DNA from 4 places in the Providencia sp. PROV200 genome. Region 1 is predicted to be linked to each of the others. Evidence: predicted binding sites of a transcription regulator. Region 1 holds the regulator's gene; each other region holds the start of a gene.
The links. Region 1 encodes CRP, which controls carbon source genes, mostly activating them, when cyclic AMP is high. Its sites were predicted from a motif close to ATGTGANNNNNNTCACAT; they were not measured.
Positions count from the first base shown of each region.

Region 2: cdd (cytidine deaminase) is a predicted target of CRP. The motif match lies at 2,645-2,662, and genes of this name have one in related genera.
Region 3: M1E86_RS10260 (sugar transporter) is a predicted target of CRP. The motif match lies at 2,096-2,113, and genes of this name have one in related genera.
Region 4: M1E86_RS08525 (NupC/NupG family nucleoside CNT transporter) is a predicted target of CRP. The motif match lies at 3,255-3,272, and genes of this name have one in related genera.

Region 1 is NZ_CP096307.1:360,189-364,661, forward strand. It holds gene M1E86_RS01620 (aspartate aminotransferase family protein) at 1-531, shown strand, start outside; gene M1E86_RS01625 (hypothetical protein) at 688-2,358, opposite strand; gene crp (cAMP-activated global transcriptional regulator CRP) at 2,546-3,178, opposite strand; gene M1E86_RS01635 (OsmC family protein) at 3,535-3,936, shown strand; gene M1E86_RS01640 (phosphoribulokinase) at 4,027-4,473, opposite strand, start outside.
Region 2 is NZ_CP096307.1:1,282,871-1,287,343, reverse strand. It holds gene metG (methionine--tRNA ligase) at 1-1,257, shown strand, start outside; gene M1E86_RS05745 (CidA/LrgA family protein) at 1,401-1,868, shown strand; gene M1E86_RS05740 (CidB/LrgB family autolysis modulator) at 1,868-2,563, shown strand; gene cdd (cytidine deaminase) at 2,770-3,657, shown strand; gene M1E86_RS05730 (hypothetical protein) at 3,815-4,462, opposite strand; gene M1E86_RS05725 (hypothetical protein) at 4,449-4,473, opposite strand, start outside.
Region 3 is NZ_CP096307.1:2,236,328-2,240,800, forward strand. It holds gene M1E86_RS10250 (DUF333 domain-containing protein) at 1-257, opposite strand, end outside; gene M1E86_RS10255 (DMT family transporter) at 316-648, opposite strand; gene M1E86_RS10260 (sugar transporter) at 758-1,957, opposite strand; gene M1E86_RS10265 (DUF2594 family protein) at 2,326-2,547, shown strand; gene M1E86_RS10270 (hypothetical protein) at 2,724-3,002, opposite strand; gene M1E86_RS10275 (alanine/glycine:cation symporter family protein) at 3,202-4,473, opposite strand, start outside.
Region 4 is NZ_CP096307.1:1,859,229-1,863,701, reverse strand. It holds gene M1E86_RS08540 (CatA-like O-acetyltransferase) at 1-330, shown strand, start outside; gene M1E86_RS08535 (hypothetical protein) at 421-561, opposite strand; gene M1E86_RS08530 (nucleoside hydrolase) at 886-1,809, opposite strand; gene M1E86_RS08525 (NupC/NupG family nucleoside CNT transporter) at 1,831-3,018, opposite strand; gene ttcA (tRNA 2-thiocytidine(32) synthetase TtcA) at 4,446-4,473, shown strand, end outside.

The DNA.
Region 1 (4,473 bases):
AGCGGTATGGGGCGAACAGGCAAATTATTTTCTTATATGCATTACAATGTTGTGCCTGATATTTTAACTACGGCAAAAGCATTGGGTGGCGGTTTCCCTATTAGTGCAATGATCACCACTGAAGAAGTGGCAAAAACCATGGAAGTCGGTTCGCACGGTACCACCTATGGTGGCAATCCCTTAGCGTGTGCAGTAGGTAATGCAGCGTTTGATATTATTAATACTGAAGAAGTATTAAATGGTGTTGAAAAGAGTCGTGAATTATTTGTTGCTCATTTAAATAAACTGAATGATAAATACCACATCTTTTCTGAGATCAGAGGAATGGGGTTATTAATTGGCGCGGAGTTAGACGGAAAACTATTGAACCGCTCGAAAGATATCCTGCAAGCTAGTGCAGTAGAAGGCCTGATGATGCTCAATGCTGGCACGAATGTTTTACGTTTTACGCCTTCTCTGATCATTTCTGAAGAAGAAATCAACAGCGGTATGGCGAAATTAGATGCGGCGATCGGGAAATTGCTGAGTTAACCATGAGATAAGATTGCAGAAAATATTTTCTGCAATCTATTTTTTAATGTTATTTAATTGTTTTTGTTTAATTTAATTGTAAAATAATATTTTTTTGAAGCTGTATTTCTTTCTCCATATCGCTACTAAGTTGCTCTAATTCATTAGACGTTTTTTCTATTTTTTTTCCATTTTACTCAATTTCATTGGGGTCATTGAGGTTGCTTTATGAATTGGGGAAGTTTTATCAATAGGCAGATGTTGTCTTAGTCTAGATGATCGCGTTTGCCTAATTACTAAGGAGCTAGCATTAGTTGCTTTTAGGTATTCAGGTAAATTAACGATTGCTTTCTCTCCTTTGTGGAGTCGATTGGTTGAATCACTGTGTCCATAGGTAATTTTGTCGGCCTTTCTAATTTTTCCAGGTTCTGGAATTTGATAAAGCGGTTTTTTTAAGCTTGTATTTAGTAAATAGCTGTCCATTGTTGTAGTAGGTATTTCTGTTTTATTCGTCGTTGATGCTCCATTAGTTTTAATTAACTGAGGAATATGGCTTTTTTTTGATTTAATTGGATGCTCTATTTTTTTAACCTGTGAAAAATCGTACATTTTGATTTGTTTAGGTATTAGGCTTTTTTGCTCTTCTTTATAATCATTTATATCATCAGAATGATAGCCAGATGAGCTTAAACTTACATTACTTGATGAGTGGGTGAGTTCAAAAGAGGATATTTTATTTGTATTTTTGATTTTATCATCTTTATTTTTTTCTTCTTTTTCAATCACTCGTTTAAAACTATTGTATTCATCTTCCAGCATTCTGATGGTTGCTCTCATATCATTGAAGATAACATTAATATCGCGAATTTTACCATTTGGTGATATTGGGAAATCTATAATATCGATGATATTTAATTTTTCGAACTGCTTATGATTTTGATAAAGGGGGTGGATTTCCTCTTCAGGTTCTGACTTTCTGTTTATCAGTTTATTAATTTTCGATTCAACTCGGATCATTTCATCGAGTAGGAATTTATAATTATTAAATAAATCTAATTTTTGCTGCTGAGTTGTATAAACTAAGTTACTTATAGCCTTGGTGCTATTAATTTCATTGTGTTTTTTCATTAACTCTTGTCTAGCTATAGTAGCCCTATCTGTAATTTTAACCTTTCCATTTTCAAACTTAACGCATAGTTCTTTCTTTTTATTTGTTTTAAAAACATCTCTGAACTTGCGAATACTTTTTTCATGAATGGATTTTATTTTATATTTAAAATTAGATAGCGTACCTGCGGAACGGTTTAAATGAAAATCTACAAACGTTGAGGTTTCAACGTTGTTTTTTTTAGTTGTTTGCATTGGTAAGTCTTCCTGAGTTTTATGGGTAATTGAATGGTCTTCTACTGGGGTAAAATTTTTTTCTATTTTTCTCGAATTTTTAAATATGAGGGGATAGCGAGAAACTAAGCTCTGATCTTGAGAACTAGGCATATTTTTAAAAAAATCAAGGCTAGTCTTGAAATCGATAGAGCGGATGTCAATATTTTTATTTTTTTGAGTTCCAAAAACAATCTTATGTTTAGGATCAAATACCTTATAAGTTGGCTGGGTATTAGGTAGCAAACTTCCTATATTTAATGAAGATATAAAATTTACATTTCGCGTATTTTTCATCGACTCTGTAGTTTTATTTGCTAATGCAGGGAATTTTACAGATGTGGAATTTGCATATTGTAATTTCTTAAAAAAATTCTTATTTTGTTGAAAGTTGTTAATAACGCTATTCGTAATATTTCCTGATTGTGGCAAGGAAAATTGGTGGTTTTGGTTGCTATTAATGGGCATATATAAATTCCCGAATGATTATGTATTAATTATCCATGATTTTATATAAGCATATTTTAAATAATATCAAAAAACGCGAGTATACTTGAAAATTAATAGAGGAGTGGGTACAAGAGAAAAGTGTAAACAGCGATATATTGCTGTTTACACTAAGAGTCTAGCCAACCAAGTTTGGCTAAAATATTAATTAACGGGTGCCGTAGACAACAATGGTTTTGCCGTGCGCAGAGATCAGGTTTTGATCTTCTAGCATTTTTAAAATACGACCGACTGTTTCACGGGAACAACCCACGATTTGGCCAATTTCCTGACGAGTGATTTTGATTTGCATTCCATCTGGATGTGTCATTGCATCGGGTTGTTTGGCTAAATTTAATAGGGTTTGAGCTATACGGCCTGTCACATCTAAGAAGGCGAGGTTGCCCACTTTTTCAGACGTGGTTTGCAGGCGACTAGCCATTTGCGCAGAAAGGCGCATTAAAATATCAGGGTTTACCTGAATCAATTGACGGAATTTTTTGTAAGAAATTTCAGCAACTTCGCAGGCGACTTTTGCTCTAACCCACGCAGTGCGTTCCTGCCCTTCTTCAAATAACCCAAGCTCACCAATGAAATCCCCTTGATTCAGGTAAGAGAGGATCATTTCTTTGCCTTCTTCATCTTTAATTAAAACAGCCACCGAACCTTTAACGATATAGTAAAGGGTTTCTGCTTTCTCACCCTGATGGATAAGAGTGCTCTTGGATGGATATTTATGAATATGGCAGTGTGACAAAAACCATTCAAGAGTAGGGTCTGTTTGTGGCTTGCCGAGAACCATTAGCGTTATCCTCTGTATGTTATTGCAGCCATTCAGAAAAACGAATTAGAAAGGCTGGCTTTAAAGTCACTAGCTTAGCATATTAATTTGCCTTATATACCTTTAAATAATCTAACAGCTGATTGGTTCAGCGTTTTTGATTGCTTTGGGTAACGCAAATTGATATCAACACTATAATATGATCAATTAAACCGTTGAGTTTTGATCTTAATCCTATCAACTAAGTATTGTTTGTAGCATATTCAATACAGAAAGTCTCCCCTGTATCGCTTCAGCCAAATAAAGTTGATATAACATTCATTATATCTATGGAACAATGTAGCCTTTAAGTCGATTTCATTTCAAGGGGAAATACAATGGAAGCAAGAGTAAAGTGGGTTGAAGGGCTTTCTTTTTTAGGTGAGTCAGCGTCTGGACACCAAGTGATGATGGATGGGAATGCGGGGGATAAGGCCCCAAGCCCAATGGAAATGGTGCTCATGGCAGCAGGTGGCTGTAGTGCGATTGATGTCGTTTCGATTTTACAAAAGGGTCGTTACGATGTGACTAATTGTGAAGTTAAGTTAACGTCACAGCGCCGTGAAGAAGCCCCGCGTTATTTTGTAAAAATCCATTTGCATTTTATTGTAGCTGGGAATGAATTAACAGAAAAAGGGGTCGAACGTGCGGTTCAACTTTCCGCAGAAAAATATTGTTCGGTGGCGTTGATGTTAGAGAAAACCGTTGAAGTCACACACAGCTTTGAAATAAAAAGCTAAAAATAAATTTAATATTTATTAATATATTTGAATCGAAAGATGCTTATCTTAATTAATGATAAGCATCTTATTTATTAATCAAAAAATAATTTAATTGTTGTTCTTTTGATTAATTAATTTTTCGACTATTGGCGCCATAATTAATTCCATCGCTAGCCCCAATTTCCCTCCAGGAACGACAATTGTATTCATTGCGGAAATAAATGAGCCGGATATCATTGATAGCAAATAGGGGAAATCAATTTGTTCTAGCCCACGAAAACGGATCACAATAAAGCTTTCGTCTTGTGACGGAATCGCTTTTGCTGAGAATGGGTTAGATGTGTCTACCGTTGGAACACGTTGGAAATTAATGTGAGTGCGAGAAAATTGTGGCGTGATGTAATTAATATAGTCCCCCATAGAACGCACAACCGAGTCCATGACGGCTTCGCGAGAGTGCCCTCGCTCTGTGGTATCGCGGATCAATTTTTGGATCCATTCTAGGTTGACAATAGGGACAACGCCGACAAGCAAATCAACATGTTGTGCAACATT
Region 2 (4,473 bases), 920 kb from region 1:
CCTATCGGTTACATGGGCTCCTTTAAAAACCTGTGTGACAAACGTGGCGACCTTGATTTCGATGAATTCTGGAATAAAGACTCGAAAACAGACCTTTACCACTTTATCGGTAAAGATATCGTGTACTTCCATAGCCTGTTCTGGCCTGCAATGTTAGAAGGTAGCCAGTACCGTAAACCAACAAACCTATTTGTGCATGGTTATGTCACCGTTAACGGTGCAAAAATGTCTAAATCTCGCGGAACATTCATCACCGCGCGTTCATATTTAGATCATTTAGATGCCGACTGCTTGCGCTATTACTACGCAGCAAAACTGTCTTCGCGTATTGATGACATCGATTTCAATTTGGAAGATTTCGTCCAGCGCGTCAACAGCGACATCGTCAATAAAGTGGTTAACTTGGCATCACGTAATGCGGGCTTTATTGCTAAACGCTTCGATGGCAAATTATCGGCAAATCTGGCTGAGCCTGAGCTATACCAACAATTTATTGATGCAGCTAAAGTTATCGGTGAGGATTATAACAACCGTGAATATAACAAAGCGATCCGTGAAATCATGGCATTAGCCGATATCGCAAACCGCTATGTTGATGAAAAAGCCCCTTGGGTTGTGGCAAAACAAGAAGGTAAAGATCAAGAACTGCAAGACATTTGCTCGATGGGCATCAACTTGTTCCGTGTTCTGATGACTTACCTGAAGCCGGTTTTACCCGGCCTCACTGAGCGTGCTGAAGCCTTCTTAAATAGTGAACTGTCATGGGATGCGATTAATACCCCATTATTGAACCACAGCGTCGCTCCGTTCAAAGCGCTATTTAACCGCATTGAAATGGCAAAAGTGGATGCGATGGTTGAAGCCTCAAAAGAGAGCATCAAACCCGTACAGCAACTTACAGGGCCACTTGCCGATGACCCAATTCAAGAAACCATCACTTTTGATGATTTTGCGAAAATTGACCTGCGAATTGCATTAATCAAGCAAGCTGATTTTGTTGAAGGTTCAGACAAACTGCTGAAATTACAATTAGATATCGGTGGTGAAACGCGCCAAGTATTTTCTGGTATTCGCTCCGCTTATCCAGACCCTAAAGCATTAGAAGGTCGTTTGACGGTGATGGTTGCCAACCTCGCACCTCGTAAAATGCGTTTTGGTATTTCTGAAGGTATGGTAATGGCTGCTGGCCCTGGCGGTAAAGATATCTTCTTACTCAGCCCTGACAGTGGCGCACAACCCGGTATGCAAGTTAAATAACCCATACTTGCTCTAGTCTGTTATTCATCAAAAGTGGGAAGCTAAATACTTCCCACTTTTTTATTGGCTTTTTATTGTGATCGGTAGCACAATAATAAAGTTAATTGTATGATGAATAGATATTACATTACAGGACCAGTCTCATGTCATTTAAACAGGTACTGATAACGGGATGGCAGTATTTGCGAGCTTTCGCAATACTCTACCTTTGCCTGATTATTGGAAACCTTATCTCAACACTACTTCCATTCTCCATTCCCGGCAGCATTGTCGGCATGTTAATTTTATTCATATTGCTTGCGTTACAAATTATCCCCGCGAAGTGGGCACAACCCGGTTGCAGCATTTTGTTGAAAAACATGACCATCCTGTTTGTTCCTATTGGTGTTGGCATAATGAATTACTATGAATTAATTAGCCAACAAATGGTTCCTATTATCGTTTCCTGTGTGGTTAGTACCTTAATCGTTATGGTCGTTGTCGCCATCAGTTCCAACTATATTCATAAGGAACGCCCTGTCGTTGGGGCTCAACCTGATGACGTTCCTTTACCCCCCGAAGAGCCAATTTCTTCGGTCATTAATAATGATAAAACTAAGGGGAATGAATAATGTTAGAACATATTTGGTGGTCATTGCCGCTGACTATTGTGGTGTTTTATTTGGCTCGTAAGTTGTCGACCACATTTAAGTTACCGATTTTAAACCCACTATTAATTACTATTGCGGTATTGATTGCACTATTGGTCGTCACAAATACTTCTTATGAGCACTATTTTGCAGGTAGCAAAATACTCAATGATTTACTACAACCCGCAGTCGTTGCGCTCGCTTTTCCACTTTACGAACAAATGCACCAAATTCGAGCCCAGTGGAAATCTTTATTAAGTATTTGTTTTGCAGGTAGTTTAGTGGCCATGTTTAGCGGTGCCGCCATCGCGTTATGGTTGGGGGCAACCCCGGATATCGCGGGTTCTATTTTACCTAAATCGGTAACTACCCCTATTGCGATGGCTGTCGCTGATTCTGTTGGCGGGATCCCTGCGATTAGTGCCGCTTGCGTGTTGTTTGTTGGGATCTTAGGCGCCATGTTTGGACATAGCTTATTTGATGTACTGCGTGTACGAACCCACGCCTCAAGAGGGCTCGCGATGGGAACCGCTTCCCACGCCCTAGGCACTGCCCGCTGTGCCGAAGTGAATTACATTGAAGGTGCTTATAGTTCTCTTGCATTAATGACCTGTGGGGTTATCACCTCACTTATTGCCCCGTTTATATTCCCTGTCATTTTACATCTTTTTAGCTAAGCTTAATTCATTAAGCCAATAACCAAATATATGGGTAAGAGGAGTTCAATAGCCTCTTGCTCATACGCACACTGATAAAATATGAGATATATCTCACAACAAAAGAATATGTTTCATGTATTACATTCAAAATAGTGACAATTATCACATATAGTTCTACGTATTATTGAATAGAATAAAAACAATTAAAATAGGGAGAGTAACTCATGCATTCAAGATTTAAGGCCGCTTGGGCCGAGCTTCCAGAAAAGTTACAGTCAGTACTTAGACCTATCATTGATAAATCTGATTTTCAAGGCATGTTAACGGCGGAACAAGTTAAACAGATTAAAGCTGAAACAAGTGTAGACGACGCTGAGTTAGCCTTTGCATTATTACCTTTTGCTGCTGCCTATGCCCTCACTCCTATTTCCCATTTTAACGTGGGTGCAATCGCACGTGGAGCAAGTGGTAACTTGTATTTTGGTGCCAATATGGAATTTAGCCATGTATCAATGGGCCAAGTGATCCATGCAGAACAGTGTGCAGTGACACACTCTTGGATGAAAGGTGAAACGCAGATTACCTCAATTACTGTAAATTACACACCTTGTGGCCACTGCCGCCAATTTATGAATGAATTACGTGAAGGTGGTAAAATTATGGTGAATTTACCAGGCCGCACACCCGCAGTACTACACCACTATTTACCCGACTCATTTGGGCCGTCTGACTTAAACATTACTACTTTACTACTCGACCCTGTTGACCATGGCTATAAAAACCAAAGCCGTGATCGGTTATTAAGTGCCGCAATTGAGGCTGCAAACCAATCCCATGCACCTTATAGCCAATCCCATTCAGGAATTGCGTTACAATTAAAAGATGGCTCACTGTTTACCGGACGCTACGCAGAAAATGCCGCATTTAACCCAAGTTTACCGCCACTACAAGCCGCTTTAATTATGATTAACCTTGCAGGTAAAGATATTCACGCCATCGACCAAGCTAAGTTTGTTGAAAAGCAAGATGCAATTATCAAACATTGGTATGTTACCGAAAATACATTACAGGCACTGGGTTGCCAAAATATTGAATTAGCTTATTTGGATTAATTTTATATTTATTTAAATATAACGGTTATTGCTGGGAGCTTGAATAAATAGCAATAACCGTATAGTTGTTATTAGAACTTTAATCTTGTTCACAAAACCATTTACCTGCAAAGTGGCCATCCATAATAGGACTCACTAGTTTTGATTAATATATGCCCTAGTAAGTGAATTCATTAAACAATTTCTCTGTTTCATTTATCGTCTCTTCTAATGTAATAACTAAAGGGATCTTTCGCATTTTTTCTAGCCAAGCTTGGCTTTGTTGCTGTTTTATCGATGCAGATTGCGCGGCTTCTTCTTTCATGTCTAGCCAAATGCTAGCAAATAACGCTGATTCACCATTAAGTGATTTATTAGAAAAGCTATTTAATAGTTTCCCTATAATTTTATTCTGTTTATCTATAGATAATACTTCAAATACATCTTTAAACAACCAACCTTCATAAGGAATTCCTGAATTTAACATCGCTTCTTTTTTTATTTTAATAAATTCTTGATGTGTAATATCACCAATTGGGATGTTATCACTTTCTTTGCGATTTTTCATAATTCGTCCGTATGCTAATTTGACTTCTTTTTGATACCGACTCCGTTTTTCACTGGTGAATGATTCACCCTGTGCCTTCATATAATTATTTAAAAACTCTTTTTCTAGATAAATAAAAATACTGAAATATTTATCACTTGAATCATTTACCTTTTGAGGGTTATATTTTTCATTAAAAGAGTAACCTTTATTTATGAGAATTAAACATGATAAAATTATAAAAATTAATTTAGGAATAATAGATTTAGAAACCATCATTAGAACTCCTT
Region 3 (4,473 bases), 1.9 Mb from region 1:
ACAGCGCAACGCTTACCATTCGCAAATTGACATACTGCAGTTTGTGAGCCATTTAATTCTAATGTCAGTGCAGGCAAGCCTCCCGCTGACATGCAAGCTTCTTGCGCACCTGGCCCTAAATTGACTACTTGCTTGGCGTACTGACTCGCAGAATGTTCCACAGATTTATCTACGTTTGAGCTACCACACGCAGATAACATGACAGATATAAACCCAGTGAGTGATATTGCTATTACGGGTTTTAAAAATTGACTCATCCGATGCCTCATTCCTTGTTTCTCCAATCATGCTGCCTGAATATTCTGCACCAACGATTTAGTGCCCACCACTTTTTGAAAATAAATTGATGACTAACACACCAACAATAATTAATAGCATACCAATAATTGCAGGTAAATCGAGTTTTTGGTTGTAAATATAAATTGCAGCGATGGAAACCAGCACAATTCCCAAACCTGACCAAATTGCATAAGCAATCCCTAATGGCATGGTTTTTACTACCTGTGAAAGCCCCCAAAAAGAAACTGCATAACCAATAATAACAATCAAAGACGGCCAAAAACGACTAAAACCATCAGATGCTTTTAATGTGGTCGTTGCAATGACTTCAGCAATAATAGACATCAATAAAAAACCTAGACCCTTCATTGTCTTTCCTTATTATTAGAATGCGTTACTTAGATAACAACAAAAAAGCTCTGTTTATCATTAAAATAACACAGAGCTTTTTATCTTTACATCATAATGAAAATGCAAGTTACTGATTTACAGCGGTACCTGTTTTATCGCTGAGGGTAACACTATAACGCTTGAACAAATAGACACATAACGCGAAGGCGATAAGACCAATCACACCACCAATATAACCAATCTGGGTCATCCCCATATGGACAATAACTTGATTACCTAACAGTGCTCCAGCGCCAATACCAATGTTGAAAATTCCAGAAAAAATTGACATTGCCAAGTCGGTGGCATCTGGAGATAAATCAATCACCTTAACTTGCATTCCTAAACCAATGCACATCATTGCCATTCCCCAGAATACGGATAACATCACCAAAGACCAAACATCTCTACCTAATGGCATCAGCAATAATAAGCAAATCGTCATAAATGCGATTGCTGCGGGTAAAAAAGATAATGAAAATTTGCTGCTATAGCGGCTAAATATGACGCTACCAACAATACCGGCTCCACCAAAAATTAGCAGGAGTAAAGTGGCAAAGTTTTGGCTCTGTAATGCAACCTCTCGAACAAAAGGCTCAATATAACTGTAAGCCGTAAAGTGCGCCGTCACTGCTAACACTGTTAATGCAAACATGCCAACGAGTGCCGGTCGTTGAAATAACATAGGCAAACTTTTTAGCGAGCCAGAATGTTCACTTGGTAAACGAGGTAAAAAACGGATCAACACAACCATAGTGAACAATGCAATAACACCGATACCTAAAAATGTCGCTCGCCAACCCAAGAATTGCCCCACCACTCTGCCAAGGGGAAGACCCAATACTGTCGCTAATGCAGTCCCCGTCGCTAATAATCCAAGCGCTTGAGCTTTTTTACCTGCGGGAGCAACCCGAATAGCCAACGATGCCGTAATTGACCAAAATACCGCATGAGATAAAGCCACACCAATACGTCCTGCAATTAAAATATCAAAACTCCATGCAAAACCAGAAATAATATGGCTAATAATAAAGATAACAAATAAGAAGCCTAATAATTTACGACGCTCTATTTTACTGGTTAATAACATTAGAGGTAGCGACATCAAAGCCACAACCCACGCGTAGATTGTTATCATCAAACCAGTATGTGCGACCGTCATATCAAAGCTTTTTGCAATATCACTGAGTAATGCAACAGGCACAAACTCTGTTGTGTTAAAAACAAATGCAGCAACCGCTAATGCTATTACACGGATCCAAGCTGTTTTTCTAGAAACTTGCGTCATATTTCTTTTAGCCTTCACTTTCCCACAAATAATAGATACCAATCACCTAATTGGGTATAAAAATTGCTGCGAAAAGACATTGGTATTTAGTACAGGATTGAGACGTTACTGAGCAACTTTGGTTGCCAATAAATCTTTTTGTGAATTGTATCACAATTTTTCATTACTCATAAAGGCTCCTTTCCACTTACCGGTAAGAAAAACAGCGAGCCTAGAGGCGCTCTCCCTCCTACATGCTATTTAATTGTTCGTTCAAATTTAACTCATTAATCTGAATATTTATAACATTCAGTTATCTGAAAACACATAGTATTACTTTCTATGCTACAATCTTGCTATTATTTTTTTATGATTAAAGGACCTTTTTAATGAAAACCCATTTTCCTACTGAACCTAACGTTAATACTTTAGCGGATGAAGTTACTTGTCTAAAAAATTTGCTGACGCATATGCTAAAAGCTATTGGTCAGGCTGATGCAGGTAAAATTTTAATCAAGATGCAACGTGAAATTGCACAGATGGAAGACGAAAAACAGGCAGAAACCTATAAAAACACGTTAGAACAAATAAAAACAGGCTATCGCCAATAGATTATTTAGCGATAAATGCTATTTTAAGGATATATATACTATTGCGTGGTTTAAACTGCACAAATAACTAAGTTTTAATCATGAAAATCATCTATCTTTATTCATGAATTAAACCATTCTTTATTCATTTAGCTCCCCCTTCAGAATCCTATGAAGGGGGCTTTTTTTTCTACAACTTATGCATTATTCCGCTTATAAATATCTTGGCAATGCTGAATATATTCATCAACAGTCGTATCCGCGGTTTGTTTGTCCCAGCTTTTCTGCTCTTCGAAAGCCCACATTTGAAATGTTTGCCCTAAGTTAGCCCCTGATATGCCAACTTGCTTATATACCCGATGGTAAAAACCTTGCTCAGAATGATAAATCTCAAATTTAAATGGAACTAACCTAGCGGGGTTTGTCGTTGTCAAAAAATCATTACCAAACAATAACGTTTTCTCCAGAATATCCATTCTATCCCCTTGTTTAATTTATAAAATACGCATGGTTTACAACTTCTCTTCTAAGCATAGCGCATTTAACGCCATTCCGTAATTTTACTGATAAAAATAGATGATTTATATATTACCCATCGATAAGCTTTATGAATAAGAGGGGGATATTGAAGAAACAATAAGCTTCATCATTAAAATGAAGCTTATTGCCAATCAATTATGATTTATTGTCGTACAACTGTTTTGCCATATCAATGCTATCTGCGTTCACATCTTTTATATGGTCACGTGTTAACCGGTAAACAACAGGGCTTAAAAGTAACAGAGCAATCAAATTAGGGATCGCCATCATTGCATTTAGTGTATCCGCCAATAACCAAACAAAATCAAGCGATTGCGTTGCCCCAACTGGTAAAGCTATCAACCATAAAACTCGGTACGGCTTTATTGCTCGCAATCCAAATAAATATTGCACACATTTTTCACCATAGAAACTCCACCCTAAAATGGTAGTAAATGCAAATACGGCTAATGCAATAGCAACAATGTAATTTCCACCAGGAATGGCTGTTTGGAATGATGATGCAGTTAATGTCGCGCCAGTTTCACTGGTCAGCCAACCACCAGTAATAATGATGGTTAATCCCGTGACAGAACATACAATGATAGTGTCAATGAATGTCCCTAACATCGCAATAAGCCCTTGGCGAATAGGATTTTGTGTTTTTGCAGCAGCGTGGGCGATAGGTGCACTTCCCAAACCCGCTTCATTGGAAAACACGCCTCGCGCAACCCCAAAACGTATTGCAGCCCATACAGCCGCACCCGCAAACCCACCTTGAGCAGCAACAGGGTTAAAAGCCGAGGTAACAACCAAAGAAAGTGCCGCAGGGATCTCAGTAAAATAAATACCAAGCACAATGATGCCTGCGCCAAAATAGGCAACAGTCATAAATGGGACAAGTTTTCCTGCAACATCAGAAATACGTCGCAGCCCACCAATCAATACCGCACCAACTAATAAAACTAAAGCCCCTGCGGTCAACCATTTATGCACACCAAAGTTACTTTCTAGTACATCAGCCACTGAGTTCGCTTGTACCGTATTGCCGATACCAAAACTGGCACATGCACCGAAGAAGGCAAACAGTGTTCCCAGCCAAATCCATTTAGGGCCTAATCCATTTTTAATATAGTACATTGGGCCACCAATATACTGGCCATATTTATCGACTTCACGAAAACGGACAGCTAACACCGCCTCAGAGTATTTTGTTGCCATCCCCACCAATGCCGTCATCCACATCCAAAACAACGCGCCAGGTCCTCCCATGACAACCGCAGTTGCAACCCCGGCAATATTCCCCGTACCAATCGTTGCCGATAACGCAGTCATTAATGCATTAAAAGGTGATATTTGTCCCTCACCTCGTGATTCATTCTTTTGAAACAATAACTTAAAACCTGTTCCAATTTTCCTTATCGGTAG
Region 4 (4,473 bases), 1.5 Mb from region 1:
TCTTCAGAAATGACGATATTTATGGATAGCTATCACCAGCAGGTAACATTATATAAAGATAATTTCAAGTTATATCCTCAACCCCAGCAAATCGATAATGTATTCTATGTGTCATCTCTACCTTGGGTCTCATTCGACAGTTTCAATCTAAACATTGCAGATAGTAGGAATATTTACACACCAATATTCACAATGGGGAAATATTATAGCGAAGGTAATAAAATATGGCTTCCCCTATCAGTACAAGTACATCATGCTGTTTGTGATGGTTTTCATGTGGGTAAATTTTTAACTACTTTGCAAAAATTATGTGATGAATTACCTCATTAATGTCCACGAATGACTTTCTAGCATGAAGGAAGCCCTGACTTCCTTCATTTGTATCAAACTAACTTTTTTATGATGATAATTTCATCATTTTTAGTTAAAAAATAACAAACTTATATAAATAATATCTCCAATAGCGCCACTTTGGGAAATATATTCTGTTGGCGTAATCACCATTTTAATAGTATTAGCTAGTAAAGAAGAAACCAATTCAATAGGATCAGCTGCAGGCATATACCCTCCGAGTTTTCTTATATATTAAGTACTTATTGGTTCTTAGGCAATAAGATAAAGACTATAAAGAAGACAGCACTACTAGCAGATTTTTCACTTTTTATAAATTTCGCTGACCAAACTCTAACTCTATGACAATAATAATTTAAAAATAGAATTTGCGATTATCTATCAGCAACAGAATGTTGCAACTTAAACAAACTGTAAAAATTTCTCCCTGATATTGACCAAAAAATTCTCTAATTAATCACTGAGTCATTACCTATATTTAGTTTCTGTATTTTAAACAAGAATCACCCGAGGTTATTATTGATACAATTTACCTTAGAGAGTTATGATACGTTCTGTAATTAAAGATATTAATTTCGATGTATCAACGTCTGTAATAATTTTGCATTTAGCTTCATTGTACCTAGCTTTTGAGGCATGGTTAATGAAAGTAGATGTATAAGCAAAACTATGACCAAATAATTTATTCGACTCATATTCGATAGTTATTGAACCGTCAACACCTGAAAAAATTTCGGGTTTAATGAGATACGCAATAACACAAGGATCATGAAGAAATGGATCAAATTCAGCATATCTTCGGCACATTTCAGCCACAGTCTGAGCGATGAGACCACCTTTTTCCAAAGGACCGCACAAACCCGCCCTTATATCAGCTTTACTTGTTACATCCAAACCAAGCATAGTAATGTGTCGCGCACTATCAAAAACGATATGAGCGGCATGAGGGTCTACATAAAAATTAAATTCAGCAGCTGGCGTTATATTTCCCTGTGTAAATGCAGCTCCCCCCATAACGACAATATCTTTTACATTATCAACTAATTTTGGCTCTTTAATGATAGCGACTGCGATATTAGTGAGGGAAGCCATAGTACATAATGTTATTTCACCTGGATTTGACATTACCGTATCAATAATAAAATCCACCGCGTGACCAGAATAATTTTGATAATCTGATGATGGCAAGAGCACTCCGGCTAAACCATCAGTCCCATGAACATGTGTTTTACTCCCACTTTTTGACATTAATGGACGTTCACAACCTTTTGCTAGGGGGATATCCTGCCTATTTGCTAATGTAAGCAATTGTTTTGCATTATTATGAACCTTTTCTAATTCAACATTTCCTGCAACTGTAGTGACCCCTATTAATTTTATTTCTGGAGAAGCAAGAGCTAAAAAAATAGCTACGGCATCATCTACCCCAGGATCACAGTCTATTATTATTTTGTGCATTTTATTACTCTTTATTTATTTTCATACAAAAATACCAACAATCGTCGCTGATAAACAGCTGACTAAAGTTGAACCAACAATCAATCTAAAACTATTTGATGCAATCATTTTTCCATGTTCTCGGCTTATACTTGTAACGCAACCGATAATCATTCCGATAGAACCAAAATTTGCAAATGATATTAAAAATACAGACATAATTGCATCCGTTCGTGGTGTTAAGTTAGTTAATTTCATATAATCAATCATAGCAACAAACTCATTTGATAAAATTTTAGTCGCTATAATTGTCCCAAAAGAAATACTTTCATCCCATGAACTACCCAAAATGAAAGCTAAGGGTGAAAAAATATAACCCAAAATTCCCTGAAAACTAATTCCTAAAATATTAAAAAACACATCATTCAACATACTAATTAAGGCAACAAAACCAATAATTATGGGGACAATTGCAAGAATAAGTTTAAAAGCATCCTGCATGTGATCTGTCAACACTTCGAAAAATGAACCTCTTTCGCTTTTATTCTCCCCCATAGGACAAACTGCAATATTAGTAGGTTCACTTGGGTTAATAATAGAAACAATAATAAAAGTACTAAAGAAATTGAGACTAACACCTATAAAGACATAACGTGGCTCAACCATTTGTGTATATGCGCCTAGCAATGCAATATCTACTGTTGAGACAGTGCATGCAGCAATAGTATACATCTGTGCTTTAGATAGCCTTGGAATGTAATCTTTAATTGATACATATGCAGGCATCATTCCGACTATCACAGCACTAATAGCAGCGAAAGACTCCAACTTCCCAACTTTAGATATTTTGTTAATTAGAAAGCCTATAGTATTAATAATTAAGTCTAACGCACCGATATATTTAAATATTCCAATTATAGAACAGATAAAAACTAAAGGTAGAAGAGCTACAACAACAAAAACCATAGAGGTTTTACTGCTTATGTCGCCAAAAACAAAATCAATCCCCTTATTAGCATAATTAATTATATAATGAATACCCGATGCTATACCATCAAGGGTGGCAAGACCAATTGTGGTGTTTAGCATAATAGATGCCACAATAAGCTCCATTATCAACAATATTAATATAGATGGAAGTTTATGTTTTATATTTTTTTTACTAAAACTAAGAAGGTATGCTATAAGAAAAACAAAAGTTAGACTAAAAAAGAATATAAAGTATTTCATTAATATCACCACCCTAATGGATTTCAATCATGATTGGTTGGTTTAATATCTCCTTAACCTACTAATTAAAAACAAAAAATTAAATATTATTTTAAAAATATTATCTAGCTTAAAAAGATAACTTTAAGCATTTGCATTTAATCTATAATTATATTGATGATTCGAACTTAAGCGCAAAAACATAATAATCCAAATAAACAATATTAGTATGTATTTTTAAACATAAAATCCTTAAAATGTGAATCCCATCGCACTTACAAACTGTAATTTAAATTACTACTTCTCTTTTTATAAACAAGTGACAGAGCTATTTTCTTTATAAAAAACACCAGTATCCCATTGATATTAAAATATTAAACCCTTCTAAACCTATAATAACACACTCAAGCAACCTTTTATTTTCACTAGGGATTGAAGAATCGCCAATTTAAATGAAAGGATATGTTCTATCTAAATTTTAGGAGTTTATGATTTATAATACTAATATAATTCCTACCGTGATTAACAATTTAATAAGTTACTAAAATTACCAACTACTGATAGTAATATAAAAAACAATAGCAAAAACCTTATTACTTATTCATTCGACTTATTCCAAATAAGAATAAGAAAAACTTGATATAGTTGTATTGTTTAAACATAAAAAAACATATACTTTAGAAATTTATCAAAAAGGAAAGCCATGATTGAAAAATATAGTATTCTGCATCTAGAATAAATGCATAAAATATCGTTCAATTTTCCTACAACAAGATATCTGTGATTAAAACTCTACCATAAAATTTTCAGTGGTCATCATAAAAAATTCGAATACCAATCGGTATTAATTTTCAATGTACGGCAATTTATATTACAGTTAGCACTTTCAAATGCGCGATATTATTGACGAAGGACCGCATAAGTATTTAGCGATTGAAATTGATAGGCATTACCAGCAAAACATGTTATCAGAATACGCTTAAAGCCCAAAGAAGGCTCCCTAAACAAAATCGAGTCAATAATAGTCCCTGGTTCATTTCAGTCAAAATACTAAATTATTGTAAAAATAACCAAATAACTCTGTCTCATATCAACTTGATAAACCAAATAAAAAAGGATAATGACCCGTTTCCACGGAAACTAGAGCAATTATAGTAGTAAAATTATAACCAAAACCGAACACATAAAGCTTAAATCAGCTTTTACTGATGGCATATCCTCACCGGTTAGAAAATGCTCAATTTATGTCGCTCTATTAAAGGTAGGTGAGTTCCAATTTTCCCCTCTTTTAACGAACTGGTATCACTCTCCCCTTAGGTTCTGCTATCATGAGCTTCTTTTTATAAATCTCGCTGATTAGGCTTTAAGCATAGAAGAATAATCATTTAAAAGCCGAATGTACAATTATCTATCAGCAACATAAACCCCCAGTAACAGAACAGTATAGAATGACAACAAATAAAGAACAGTACAACT